Regions from separate parts of the Exiguobacterium sp. RM11 genome, predicted to be linked through region 1. Evidence: a T-box and tRNA genes for the amino acid it is inferred to sense, from the RefSeq annotation. Region 1 holds a T-box; the other holds one or more tRNA genes.
What was found. A T-box is a leader RNA that pairs with one kind of tRNA and senses whether it is charged. The one in region 1 lies ahead of ileS (isoleucine--tRNA ligase), so its partner is inferred to be a tRNA-Ile.
Positions count from the first base shown of each region.

Region 2: it has a tRNA-Ile gene. The T-box ahead of ileS (isoleucine--tRNA ligase) is inferred to sense a tRNA for this amino acid. The anticodon was not compared.

Region 1 covers NZ_CM187558.1:1,748,492-1,755,070, reverse strand. The annotation lists gene pgeF (peptidoglycan editing factor PgeF) at 1-184, shown strand, start outside; gene AC5LIL_RS09160 (YggS family pyridoxal phosphate-dependent enzyme) at 181-834, shown strand; gene AC5LIL_RS09155 (cell division protein SepF) at 858-1,328, shown strand; gene AC5LIL_RS09150 (YggT family protein) at 1,333-1,602, shown strand; gene AC5LIL_RS09145 (YlmH family RNA-binding protein) at 1,606-2,376, shown strand; gene AC5LIL_RS09140 (DivIVA domain-containing protein) at 2,396-2,944, shown strand; T-box leader at 2,948-3,167, shown strand; gene ileS (isoleucine--tRNA ligase) at 3,221-5,947, shown strand; gene lspA (signal peptidase II) at 6,005-6,478, shown strand; gene AC5LIL_RS09125 (RluA family pseudouridine synthase) at 6,478-6,579, shown strand, end outside.
Region 2 covers NZ_CM187558.1:1,116,218-1,122,796, reverse strand. The annotation lists gene AC5LIL_RS05825 (peptidoglycan D,D-transpeptidase FtsI family protein) at 1-1,587, opposite strand, end outside; gene AC5LIL_RS05820 (superoxide dismutase) at 1,744-2,352, opposite strand; gene AC5LIL_RS05815 (alpha-amylase) at 2,437-3,909, opposite strand; tRNA gene AC5LIL_RS05810 (tRNA-Ile) at 4,022-4,095, opposite strand; tRNA gene AC5LIL_RS05805 (tRNA-Met) at 4,103-4,176, opposite strand; gene AC5LIL_RS05800 (Na/Pi cotransporter family protein) at 4,284-5,927, opposite strand; gene AC5LIL_RS05795 (hypothetical protein) at 6,108-6,566, shown strand.

The sequences.
Region 1 (6,579 bases):
GGAGTCGGGCGACCACGCCTTGTTGTCACTCCAAGCCGTCAATGAAGTGTTGGCAAACGAACATGACACGTCCGTCATGCAATCGAATTTATCGACTGGCGCAAGCACCCCGTTTTTCTCGTATCGAGACGGAGAAACGAAACGTCGATTTGCGGCAGTCATCGTCAAGGAGCGTAAATTGTGAGTATTTCAGATAACGTAAAACAAGTTCAATCCATCATGGCAGCTCACGTTCAAGATGTGGAGCCTACTTTGATTGCCGTCACGAAGTCGGTAGGCGTAGATGTGGCCAATGCTCTCTACGCAGAAGGAATTCGTGACTTCGGTGAAAATCGTCCAGATTCCTTACTTGAGAAAGTGAACGGCATGCCAGAAGATGCAAAGTTTCACTTCATCGGCACGTTACAGACACGTAAAGTGAGACAAATCATCGATTACGTGGCAGCTATTCACTCATTGGATCGTTTATCACTCGCTGCAGAGATCGATAAACGAGCGAGCGAGACGATTGATTGCTTCGTTCAAGTGAATACGTCAGGAGAAGATTCAAAACATGGTCTTGAAATAGAGGAAGTTATGCCTTTCATCGAGAACTGTAAACAGTATCCTCATATTCGAATCATCGGGTTGATGACGATGGCACCGTTCACGGAAGAAGAGTCAGTCCTTCGTGAGACGTTCGGTCGTTTACGTCGATTACGTGATGAAGTGACCGCAAAAGGGTTTGAACACGCCCCTTGCACGGAGCTATCGATGGGGATGTCAAACGATTATCCAATCGCGATTGAAGAAGGCGCATCGTTTGTTCGTATTGGTACCGTACTTGTGCAATAATATATCTTAAGGAGGAATCCGTTATGTCAATCAAAAACAAAATGAAAGATTTCTTTGGACTCGAGGAAGATCCGAACAGCACATACGAAGAAGAAGAGTTTGCCGTCGCAAACACATCAGCAACTTCTTCAACTGAAACAACGGTCGTGAGACAAGAGGATCGCCCAAAATCAGCAAACAATCTCGTGGCATTGAATACGAAGAAGAAAGAACGCTCGAAAGTCGTATTGGCTGAACCACGTGTATTCGCTGAAGCGCAAGATATCAGCGATCAATTGAAAGAAAACCGTGCTGTCATCGTCAATCTTCAGCGCATGTCAAAAGAGCAATCACGTCAAGTCGTCAACTTCCTTTCTGGTGTCGTATATGCGCTAGAAGGATCGATGACTTCGATTGGACATAACACGATTCTGTGTACTCCGAACAATGTCGAATTGACTGGTTCAATCTCAAACTTGATTTCGGAGGATGAACTTCACAGTAAAGGGTGGTAACTGAATGGAAAACGTAATCCCTGCCTTAGGCAATACGTTAAGTACTTTGCTTGGTATTTATAGTTGGGTCCTGATTGGCTATATCTTATTATCATGGTTCCCGAACGCACGTGAATCCATGTTCGGACAAATTTTATCGTTTTTATGTGAACCATTTTTAGCACCGTTCCGACGGATTATCCCACCAATCGGTGGCATGCTCGATATCTCTCCAATCGTCGCATTGTTCGTGCTTCGGATGGCACAAGCCGGTATCGCTGCCATTTTCGGGTGATGTATGAGCGTTTATGATCACTACCGACCAAGTGAACGGGCGTTCGTTGAACAAGTGTTGGATTGGGTACAACAAGTCGAGAACAGCTATGTATTGAAGTTGACGGACTTTTTAGACCCTCGCGAACAGCAAATCGTCAAACAGCTTGTCGGTAAACAGCTCGTCATTCACGACGATGGCGGGTTTGAAGGAGCTGAACGACGTCGGCTGATTTTGGCGCCAGAGTATTATGAGCTGAATACCGATGATTTTGAAATTGAGATTCGTCGTATTGAATATCCGACAAAATTTGTTGACCTGACACATCGACAAGTGACTGGAACTTTACTGAATGCTGGATTAAAGCGTCAAAAGTTTGGGGACGTCGTCCTGGAAGAGGAAATCGTCCAGTTTGCTACGACCCGCGAAGCGGTCGGGTTCATCGAAATGAACTTGGAACGTGTCGGAAAAGCAAGAGTTCGCATTTCTTCTGTTGCGAAGGATGACATACTCGTCGTTCCGAAAACAGAGTGGGTCGAAGGGTTCGGCATCGTCTCTTCGTTGCGATTTGATACGGTTGTGAGCGAGGTACTCAACATATCTCGTCAGAAAGCTCAGGCGCTCGTGAAACACGGTGACTGTAAAGTGAATCATAAAGTCATTGAAGATCCGAGCTTCTTGCTTGAACCAGATGATCTTTTATCCGTCCGTGGATACGGTCGTATTAAGATGATGGAGATCCTTGGTTCGACCAAACGTGAAAAGATTAAAATCCAGTATGGGACCATACGTTAAATTTTAGGAGGAAAGTCGAATGGCGTTGACACCGATTGATATTCATAATAAAGAATTCTCTTCCCGTTTTCGTGGGTACGACATCGATGAGGTCAATGAATTTTTAGATCAAATCATTAAAGAGTTTGAACTATTGATTCGTGAGAATCGACGGTATGAAGAACTTGTCAACGATATGCAAGCTCGCATTGACTACTTCTCCTCGATGGAAGATACATTGAACAAGTCAATCATCGTCGCGCAGGAAGCAGCGGAAGAAGTGAAGAACAACGCGCAAAAAGAAGCGAGCCTCATCTTGAAACAAGCGGAGCGTGAAGCGTACGCTCGTGAAGAAGAAGCGGCACGTAAAGAGCAACTTGCAGAACGTGAAGTCGTTCAAATGCTCAAAAAAGTCGAGTTGTATCGAACACGTTTCCGTGTCCTCGTCGACGCCCAAATGGAGCTCTTAAACAGCACCGAGTGGGAGACGATTGTCGGGGAGCCGCCTGTGCAGACGGTTCTTGACGATAGATCAGAACTTGCGTATAATGACCACGAAGTCACACAGAATGAAGAACAACATGGATAAATGATCAACACGTTGAGTAGGACGCGTCGATCGAGTCATACCTACGAAGCGACTTAGGGACGGTGAGAGCCTAAGAGAAAGACTTGAATCGGTATCCCCTATGAGTCGTCACGCTGAACTATAGTAAGCGTGACCGCCTGACCTCGTTATCGGTTACCGAGAGCGGTCTCACGAACGTGAGACTAGTAGGGTGGTACCGCGAGTCAACCAACTCGTCCCTATCAGGGATGGGTTGGTTTTTTTTGTTTTCTAAAAAATGTTGATGGAGGAGTTTCGATGAACTACAAAGACACGCTATTAATGCCAAACACAGAATTCGCAATGCGTGGGAATTTACCAAAACGCGAACCAGCGATGCAAACAGAATGGGAAGACATGGACCTTTACAACAAGGTGCAAGAAAAAAATGCAGGGAAACCACAATACATCTTACATGATGGTCCTCCATATGCGAACGGCGACATCCACATGGGACATGCGATGAACAAAGTCTTAAAAGACATCATCGTCCGTTTCAAAGGGATGAACGGATACCAGTCTCCAATGATTCCAGGTTGGGATACGCACGGTCTTCCAATCGAGAACGCCCTTCAAAAAGCTGGCGTCAACCGTAAAGAAATGACGGTCGCTGAATTCCGTGAAAAGTGTGCAGAATATGCGATGGAACAAGTGAACTCACAACGTGAACAGTTCAAACGTCTCGGTCTTCTTGCAGACTTTGAAAATCCATATATCACGCTCCTTCCGGAATATGAGGCGGCACAAATCCGCTTGTTCGGAACGATGGCTGAAAAAGGATACATCTACAAAGGGAAGAAACCAGTCTACTGGTCGCCGTCTTCGGAGTCTGCACTCGCAGAAGCGGAAATTGAATATTACGATAAAAAATCACCAGCCATCTACGTGGCATTCCGCGTCGTAGACGGAAAAGACACATTGACGTCTGACGATCATTTCGTCATCTGGACGACGACGCCTTGGACAATCCCGGCGAACCTCGGAATCGCAGTGAGTGATGAATTGACGTACACGCGCATCGAACACGAAGGAAAAGGCTATATCGTCGCAGAGACGCTCGTTGAAGAAGTGACGACTGCGCTCGGCTGGACTGATTACACTGTGAGCGGTTCATGGAACGGTCGCGACTTTGAATATATGACGGCTCAACATCCGTTGTATGACCGCACATCACTCGTCATGCTCGGCGACCACGTCACAGCGGATGCGACTGGACTCGTCCATACAGCACCAGGGCACGGGGAAGATGACTATCGTGTCGGACAGGCTTACGGCTTGGATGTCCTTTGCCCGGTCGATGACCGTGGTTACATGACGGCAGAAGCGCCTGGTTTCGAAGGATTGTTCTATGAAGATGCGAACAAACAAATCGGGATGAAACTTGAAGAGAACGGCTACTTGCTCAACTTGAAGTTCATCAAACACTCGTACCCGCATGACTGGCGTACGAAAAAACCGGTCATCTTCCGTGCGACACCGCAATGGTTCGCTTCCATCAAAGATTTCCGTGAAGACATGCTCCGTGAAATCGAAGAAGTGAATTGGGTTCCGGAATGGGGAATGACACGTCTTTACAACATGGTCCGTGACCGTGGAGATTGGGTCATCAGTCGTCAACGTGCATGGGGCGTGCCAATCCCAATCTTCTATGCAGAGGATGGAACGGAAATCATCACGAACGAGACGATCGACCACGTCGCAAACTTATTCCGTGAGCACGGCTCGAACGTCTGGTATGAGCGTGAAGCAAAAGACCTACTTCCTGAAGGATTCACGCATCCGAACAGCCCGAACGGCGAATTCCGTAAAGAACTCGACATCATGGACGTCTGGTTCGATTCAGGTTCTTCACACGCTGGTGTATTAGAGGAACGTGAAAACCTACGTCGCCCGGCTGACCTTTATCTTGAAGGATCTGACCAATACCGCGGTTGGTTCAACTCGTCACTCTCAACAGCTGTTGCGACGACGGGCAAAGCGCCATACCGAAACGTCTTGAGCCACGGTTTCGTTCTTGACGGGGATGGACGTAAGATGTCGAAATCACTCGGTAACACGATTGCGCCAAACGACCTCGTGAAGCAATATGGTGCTGAAATCGTTCGTCTTTGGGTCGCGTCGGTCGACTATCAGTCTGATGTTCGCGCTTCACACGACAACTTTAAACAAGTGTCAGAAGTATACCGTAAGATGCGTAACACGATTCGTTTCCTTCTTGGAAACTTGAACGGATTTGATCCGTCGATGCGTGTCGCATTCAACGACATGCCAGAGGCAGATCGCTTCATGGCAACGAAACTGAAACAACTCCAAGCAAAAGTGGTCAAAACGTATGACACGTTTGACTTCATGGCGGTGTATCATCTCGTTCATAACTTCTGCGTTAACGAGTTGTCATCGTTCTATCTCGACTTTACAAAAGATATCCTTTATATCGAGCGTGAAGACGATCTCCGCCGTCGTGCCGTTCAGACGGTCATGTACGATGCGGTCGTCCTTTTGACGAAGCTCTTGGCTCCAGTCCTTCCACACACTGCCGATGAGGCGTGGAAAGAGGTTCCTGGGAAGTCGGAAGCAAGCATCTTCTTGACGGATCTAGAAGAAGTGGATGCATTGACTGCTGACGAGCAAGCGTTGCTTGAGAAATGGTCGAAATTCCTCGTCTTCCGTGACGATGTCCTCAAAGCGATCGAAATCGCACGTGGCGAGAAATTGATTGGGAAACCACTCGAGGCAAAATTGATTCTCGCACCGAAAGCAGAGACTGCGGCGTTATTGGAAACAATCGATAACGTCAGTCAGTTGCTTCAAGTATCACAAGTAGAATGGGCTGAGACGGCAGACGTCGATTATGCGACGACGAAAATCACAGTCAAGAAAGCAGATGGTGCCGCTTGTGCACGTTGTTGGACATACTCGACAGAGCTTGGACAAAACGAAGAGCATCCTGAGCTTTGCCCACGCTGTGCATCAGTAATCGGTTAAGACGAACCGGAGTGGCGTCCCCACTCCGGTTTCTTAACGGCTTGAAAGGAGACGCATATGAAACGATATTACGGATTGGCCGTCATCTTGATTCTGCTCGATCAACTCACAAAATGGGTGGTCGTTCAGACGATGACAATCGGTCAATCGATTGAAGTCATCCCGAACTTGTTATACTGGACCTCTTATCGCAATAAAGGAGCGGCTTGGGGGATGTTAGAAGGACAGATGGCGTTCTTCTTCGTCATCACGATTCTCGTCGTTGCGGGTCTTGTTTACTTCCTGCATAAAGAAGTGAACGGGTATCAGCTTCTCGGATACAGTGTTGGACTGCTCCTGGCCGGTGCGATCGGTAACTTTATCGATCGACTGTTCCGCGGTGAAGTCGTCGATTTTGTTGATACGTATCCGTTTGGCTATAACTTCCCGATTTTTAACGTGGCCGATATGGCACTCACGTTTGGTGTCATCTTGATGGTCATCGGGATTTTATTTGAAGAAAAATTACACAAAGAAAGGGGACAATCGTAATGGAATCCTATACTTTTGTCGCCGATGAAAAGGCAAGGATCGACAAGTGGGTGAGCGACCGTGGAGAATGGTCACGCTCACAAGTACAAGAATGGATTAAG
Region 2 (6,579 bases), 630 kb from region 1:
CGTAGACGTATATTGTGCCAATTGGATTGGCGTGTACGAGATATACTGTCCGATCGACATATCCATGAGAAGCGTGACACGGTCGGGAACGCTACGGAATCCAGTCGACTCGAATGGTAAATCAATTCCCGTCTCGATTCCGAGTCCGAACTGTTTATAGTAATGTTCCATCGTTTCAAATGCCTGTGTGACGTTTTCCCCGACAATTTGTCCGGTCGAATAATAGTCAGCCAAACGTAATGCGATTTGGAACATATAAATGTTTGACGACATCGCAAGTGCATCTAAATCGTTTATGTTCCCCATGTTACGGTAAGAAGCTTTGGTCGACGATCCGATTTTAATCGGCGCGTCATAAATATATTCTCCCGGCTCAACGACGCCTTCTTCAAATCCATAAGCGACCGTCGCCCCTTTGATGGTTGACCCGATTTGGCTGGCACGGAGTACGGTCCCTGTCGAGACATCTTTGAACTCATTCGTCTCTAAATCAAGCTCTTGCCCTGACAAAGCGAGTAGTTCACCCGTTTGCGGGTTCATGACGACAGCGAACGCGCGGTCGAAATGAGGACTTCCCGAACGCCCGGCCCGAATAGCCTTCTTCAATATCTCGTCGACTTCTTTTTGGAATTCGATATCAGTCGACAAAACGATATCTTTACCCGGGTTCCCGCTCACGCGAGTTGGTTCCCCGACCGGTTCACCTTTATACGTTGTGAACACATCGTATGCAGGCGTCCCGCGAAGGACGTCTTCATATTGTTGCTCTAAGTAGGACGTCCCGACACGGTCGTTCAGTCCATATCCTTTCGCCTGATAAGAAGCTCGTTGTTCGGCCGGGATTTGACGATAGCTTCCTAAGAAGCTTCTGAACGTCTCATCGAACGGATAGTCCCGTTGATAGTATGGCTCGACGCTCACGCCTGGTAACATTTCTAAGTTTTCTTCAATGACCGCCATCTCTTTTGGGCTTGCGCCGATTTTGATGACTTGTGGGTCGAGGGCATAGCCGCTCTCCATATTATGTTTGATCGCGATGATTTCTTCTGTCGCATCATCGAACGTGATCTCTTCTTCTGTGATGGAGTCGAGTAAGAGCCGGTCTACGTCTTGGTTGGACAATGCAGCCCGCTCGTCTTCCGGTAACTCCTCTAACAATGCTTGCGTACGTTCTTGAGCGAGTTCTGGATTCGTTGCAATCCAGTAATCCTTGCGGTCACGTTCCGTCATTTTGCGATCTTCTTTCGGAATATCGACGATTTCCGACAACTTTTTGGCGACATCTAAGCGTTCATCCGCTTTCGTCACTTGCGAACGACGGTACATGATCGAGTAGTTTGAAATCGTATCCGCAAGCACTTGACCGTTACGGTCATAAATCTTCCCTCGTGGTACCTCGTATTTAATCTTACTCGACTCAGTTTTTTGAACTTCACGTGCAATCAATTCCCCATTCACAATTTGAACGACGCCTAATCGAAAGATTAGCGTTGCAAATAGAACGAAGACGATGAAAAATAACAAATTTAAACGTAACGGTAAGTGGTTTCGCCGTTTCTTCGGCACTTTTACACGATTTTTTGCCAAGTCCGTTATCTCCTTCCACAATCGATTCCTTCTATAGTATAGCGTACACGGTCATCTACTATTTTGTCCGTTTTTCACTATATCATAATTTGTTTACAAATTAATGAAAGACACAAAAAAACCCGAGACTCTATGAAGAATCTCGGGACAAACGACTTATTTTGCGTCAGCGTACAATTTCGCAACATAATCCCAGTCGATGACGTGGAAGAATGCATTGATATAGTCAGGACGACGGTTTTGGTAGTTCAAGTAGTAAGCGTGCTCCCAAACGTCAAGTCCGAGGATTGGCGTAACACCTTCCATGATCGGTGAATCTTGGTTTGGTGTAGACGTCACTTCAAGTTTGCCGTTCTTCACGACGAGCCATGCCCATCCTGAACCGAAACGAGTAGTTGCAGCTTTTGTGAACTCGTCTTTGAATGCATCAAAGCTACCGAATGACTCGTCGATTGCAGCAGCGAGATCGCCAGAAGGTGTCCCGTTCTCGTTTTTCTTCAAGAGTTTCCAGAAGAACGAGTGGTTCCAGTGACCGCCACCATTGTTACGGACAGCAGTTTGAATGTCAGCAGGAAGCGAATCGATTTTTTGAAGCAAGTCTTCTAGTGAAGAGTACTCCACGTCTTTTCCTTCGAGTGCATTGTTTACGTTTGTGACGTAAGTGTTGTGGTGTTTCGTGTGGTGGATTTCCATCGTGCGTGCGTCAATGTGTGGTTCGAGTGCATCATATGCGTAATCAAGTTGTGGTAATTCAAATTTAGCCATTACTAAAATCCCCCTTAAAAGTGTTTTGAACAACGTTCGTTATAAATGTAACAGATTTGTGACGGTCGACTCAATTGTAATGCCTCACTCTACATCTTCTTCTGGTAACGCCCAGACCGAAATAGATCCCGCCGCCACTTTAAATACCCCAAATCCTTCCTCATCAATCTCAATTTTATCTTCTCGAGTATTCGTCAAGTCGACCCATGTTTCGCCAGCTCGCTCTTCCCCGACGAACATTCGCTTTTCAGCCTCGTCCGAAGTTGAGATGAGAACGGCACATCCTGAACGCTCGATCTCCTCTACACCTTTGCGTACCCAGCCGATGACGTTTGCATCATCGAAGTAATCATCCTGTTCCCCGTAAGCTTTTTCCCGACGGGCATAAAGAAGTGTATCAATGGCAAGTTTCATCCCATCAGTCGGGTGAGGGCCGTCGATGCCGTAGTAATCCCCATAGAAGACACATGGATAGCCATCTTTACGTAGCAAAACGAGACCGTATGCGATTTGCTTGAACCAATCTTTTACCCATGACTCGAGTGCCTCTTCAGGTTGTGAATCGTGATTGTCTACAAACGTCACTGAATGAAGTGGGTGTGACTGGACGAGCGTATCATCAAAAATGGTGCGCATATCGAATGCGGCCCCTTCCTCTGACGCCTGATGTAATTTATAGTGGAGCGGAACATCGAATAGATCGACATGGTAATCGATGTTATCAAGAAATTCACGGCATGCGTCAAGATCAGACTTCCAGAACTCTCCGACGAAATAGAATTGATCGCCTTTCTCTTCACGCATCGTTTGACTGAACTCTTTCACGAAGTCATAGTTGATGTGTTTGATTGCATCCAATCGGAATCCGTCACATTTCGTTTCCTCAATGAACCATTTACCCCAGCTCAACACTTCTTCCCGAACTTCAGGATGATGATAATCGATGTTTGCGAACATCAAATAGTCATAGACACCGAATTCGTCATCGACATTGTCGTTCCATCTTTTATTCTCTCCAACGATAAAGAAGATGCCAGAACGGTCTGTCGCTGCATCATAGTCGGTGCCGTTAAAATGTGTGAAGTCCCATTTAAATGTAGAATACTTCCCATCACGAGCTTCATAATCAAACTTCGTCCATCCTTCGATTTCAAAAGGCTCGTCAGACAGCACTTTCGTGCGATCATTTTGATCCACTTCGAGCACGTCAAACTTCTCGGTGGCATCCGCGCCTGCTTTATGGTTCATGACGACGTCCATATAAATTTGCATCCCTAGCTCTTGCTGACAATAGGTTGTCGCTTCAAGAAGCTCTTTTTTTGTTCCGTATTTCGTGGCAATCGATCCTTTTTGATCGAACTCACCTAAGTCATATAAGTCATAGATTCCGTATCCGGTATCTTGATCGCTTTGCCCTTTCGTGACAGGCGGTAACCAAAGCGCCGTAATCCCAGCTTTATTTAAATCTTCCGCTCTCTCTTTTAACCGCTTCCAATGTTTTTGATCCGCTTCGACATGCCATTCAAAAAACTGCATCATGGTATGATTTCGTTCCATTTTGTCCGCCTCATTTCATATTTTTCAAAAAACAAAATGCTAACGAGTATTTACCCACGAATTTTAGATTGAAAACAAAAAACAACTTTCACAAAATGAAAGTTGTTTCAAATGGACCCTGTAGGACTTGAACCTACGACCGGACGGTTATGAGCCGTCTGCTCTAACCAGCTGAGCTAAGGGTCCTTATAAGTAGCGGCGGAGGGAGTCGAACCCACGACCTCACGGGTATGAACCGTACGCTCTAGCCAGCTGAGCTACACCGCCATGTTGTTATACAGTAATAATATACTGAATATGCTCCATACTGTCAAGGGAAATTCCTTTCCATTGAAAAGAAAAGCACTCCAATACGTAGTTGGAGTGCCTCATCTTTATACCATCACTTCGTTCGCATCTTCGAGTGTGATTTCCGTGATGTTCATGGCATGGTCACCGATGCGCTCAAGGTTTGAGAGCATGTCGACGAAGAACATACCTGCTTGTCCATCACAAGCACCCGTGTTCAAACGAACAACGTGGTTTTTACGGAATTGTCGCTCGAGCATATCGAGTTTCGCTTCCATTTCGATGACTTTACGTGCTTCGACCATGTCACCACTTGCTAACGTCTGAAGTGATTTCTCTAACGTTTCGCGTGTGAGGTCGTACATTTCAGTCAATTCTTTTTGAGCATCTGCTGAAAGTGTCACTTTTGTAGCAGTCTTATAATCAATCAACTCAATGATGTTTTCAACGTGGTCACCGATTCGTTCGATATCGTTGATTGCATGCATGAGCGTCTTGTGCTCTTGTGATTCTTGCTCAGTCAAATCAACCGCAGCCAATTTAACGAGGTAATCTGTGATTTTCGCGTTCAACGAGTTTAACGCTTCTTCGATATGCGCAGACTTTTCAGAGTGTTTCTTATCTCCTGTTGTCAAATAGTTACGCGCTTCGTCGAGACCAAGTTTTGCGAAATCTCCCATGCGGATGACTTCGTATTTCGCTTGCTCGACTGCAATCGAAGGTGACTGTTGAATGAAGATCGGGTCTAAATGTTGTGCTTTCGTATCGACGATTGAGTCTTCACCTGGGACCAATTTCGTCACAATCCAAGCAATCGTTCCGATGAACCAGAACTGGATCAATGTGTTGACGACGTTAAACGTACCGTGAGCAAATGCAATTTGCATCTTGTCTTCGATTGCCAAGAAGTCTGTAATCCAATAAATATAGTTTGTGAACGGAATCAACAAAATCATGAAGATCGTCGTTCCGATTAAGTTAAAGATAACGTGTGCTGCAGCTGCGCGACGTGCGGCAACTGATGCACCGATCGATGCCAAAATGGCAGTGATTGTCGTACCGATGTTGTCACCAAACAATACGGGAAGAGCGGCATCCAAGTCGATTGAACCACCTGCATAGAGTTCTTGCAAAATTCCGATTGTTGCAGAAGATGACTGGACGATGACTGTAAATACAGTACCGACGATGACACCAAGGAACGGGTTGTCACTCATTGATTGCGTCAAGTCGATGAAATATTCGCTTGAACGAAGTGGTTTCATCCCACTTCCCATCAATTCAAGTCCATAGAACAACATCCCGAAGCCAAAGAAGATTTGACCGAGGTGTTGTAATTTTTCTTTTTTAAAGAAGAACAACAATACTGCACCGATTGCAATGATTGGAAGCGCATATGCACCAACATCGAATCCGATGATGAACGCCGTCACCGTCGTCCCGATGTTCGCCCCCATGATGACCCCGATTGCTTGACGGAGTGTCATGAACCCGGCGCTAACAAGTCCGACCGTAATGACGGTTGTACCTGAAGATGATTGAATCAATACAGTAACGATAATCCCGGCGAGTACACCGAGGAATGGATTCGTTGTATACTTATCAAGGATGTCGCGCAGGCGATTCCCTGCAGACTTTTGGAGTCCGTCTCCCATCGATTTGATCCCGAAGAGGAAGATCCCTAGACCTCCAAAAAACATGAATAACATTTCTTGCAAATTGTATTCCACGATTTTTGTACTCCTTTTAATTAAGAATTGGTTGGATTTGCTTGGTTTTTAATGCCCTACTCATTATGCCTTCATCGGCATCTTCATGTAAACACGTTTTATGTAAAAGTTTTATTAAAACACTGTACTAATTTTATCGTTTTTACGGATGTTGTAATATAACAGATTGGAGTTTTTAGCATGTTGTCTACCATTTTCACGTTTATTCGAACGAGCGTAGTGCCATCAAAACGAGCCCTTCGCCTCCGCCTCGCTCCGCTTCACGCCTATATGGGAGCCACTTTTGTATTGACGCTACTCATTACCATCTTGGACTTTATTGTGATCCGCCCTGACTTTTTCATTCCGATGTGGCTCTTCTTACACGGGTTCGCCATCTTCTTTTCCTATTTAATTTGGGTCGCCTTCATGGCTTTATATGTTCAATTATTTACAAGAGTCTATTCTAAAAACATGTGGGCTTACCGCCAAGCTTGGCCATACGCAGTGTCGATGACACTCGTTCCAACGATTTTATTAGTGATTTTGTATCACATGAACCCTTCATTGATATCGATTGGCTTTGTGATTGGACTTGGATATATCACCTATCCATTAACAAAAGTACCTCAAAAAAAACAACGACGAGCGTCTTCGTGAACGCTCGTCGTTG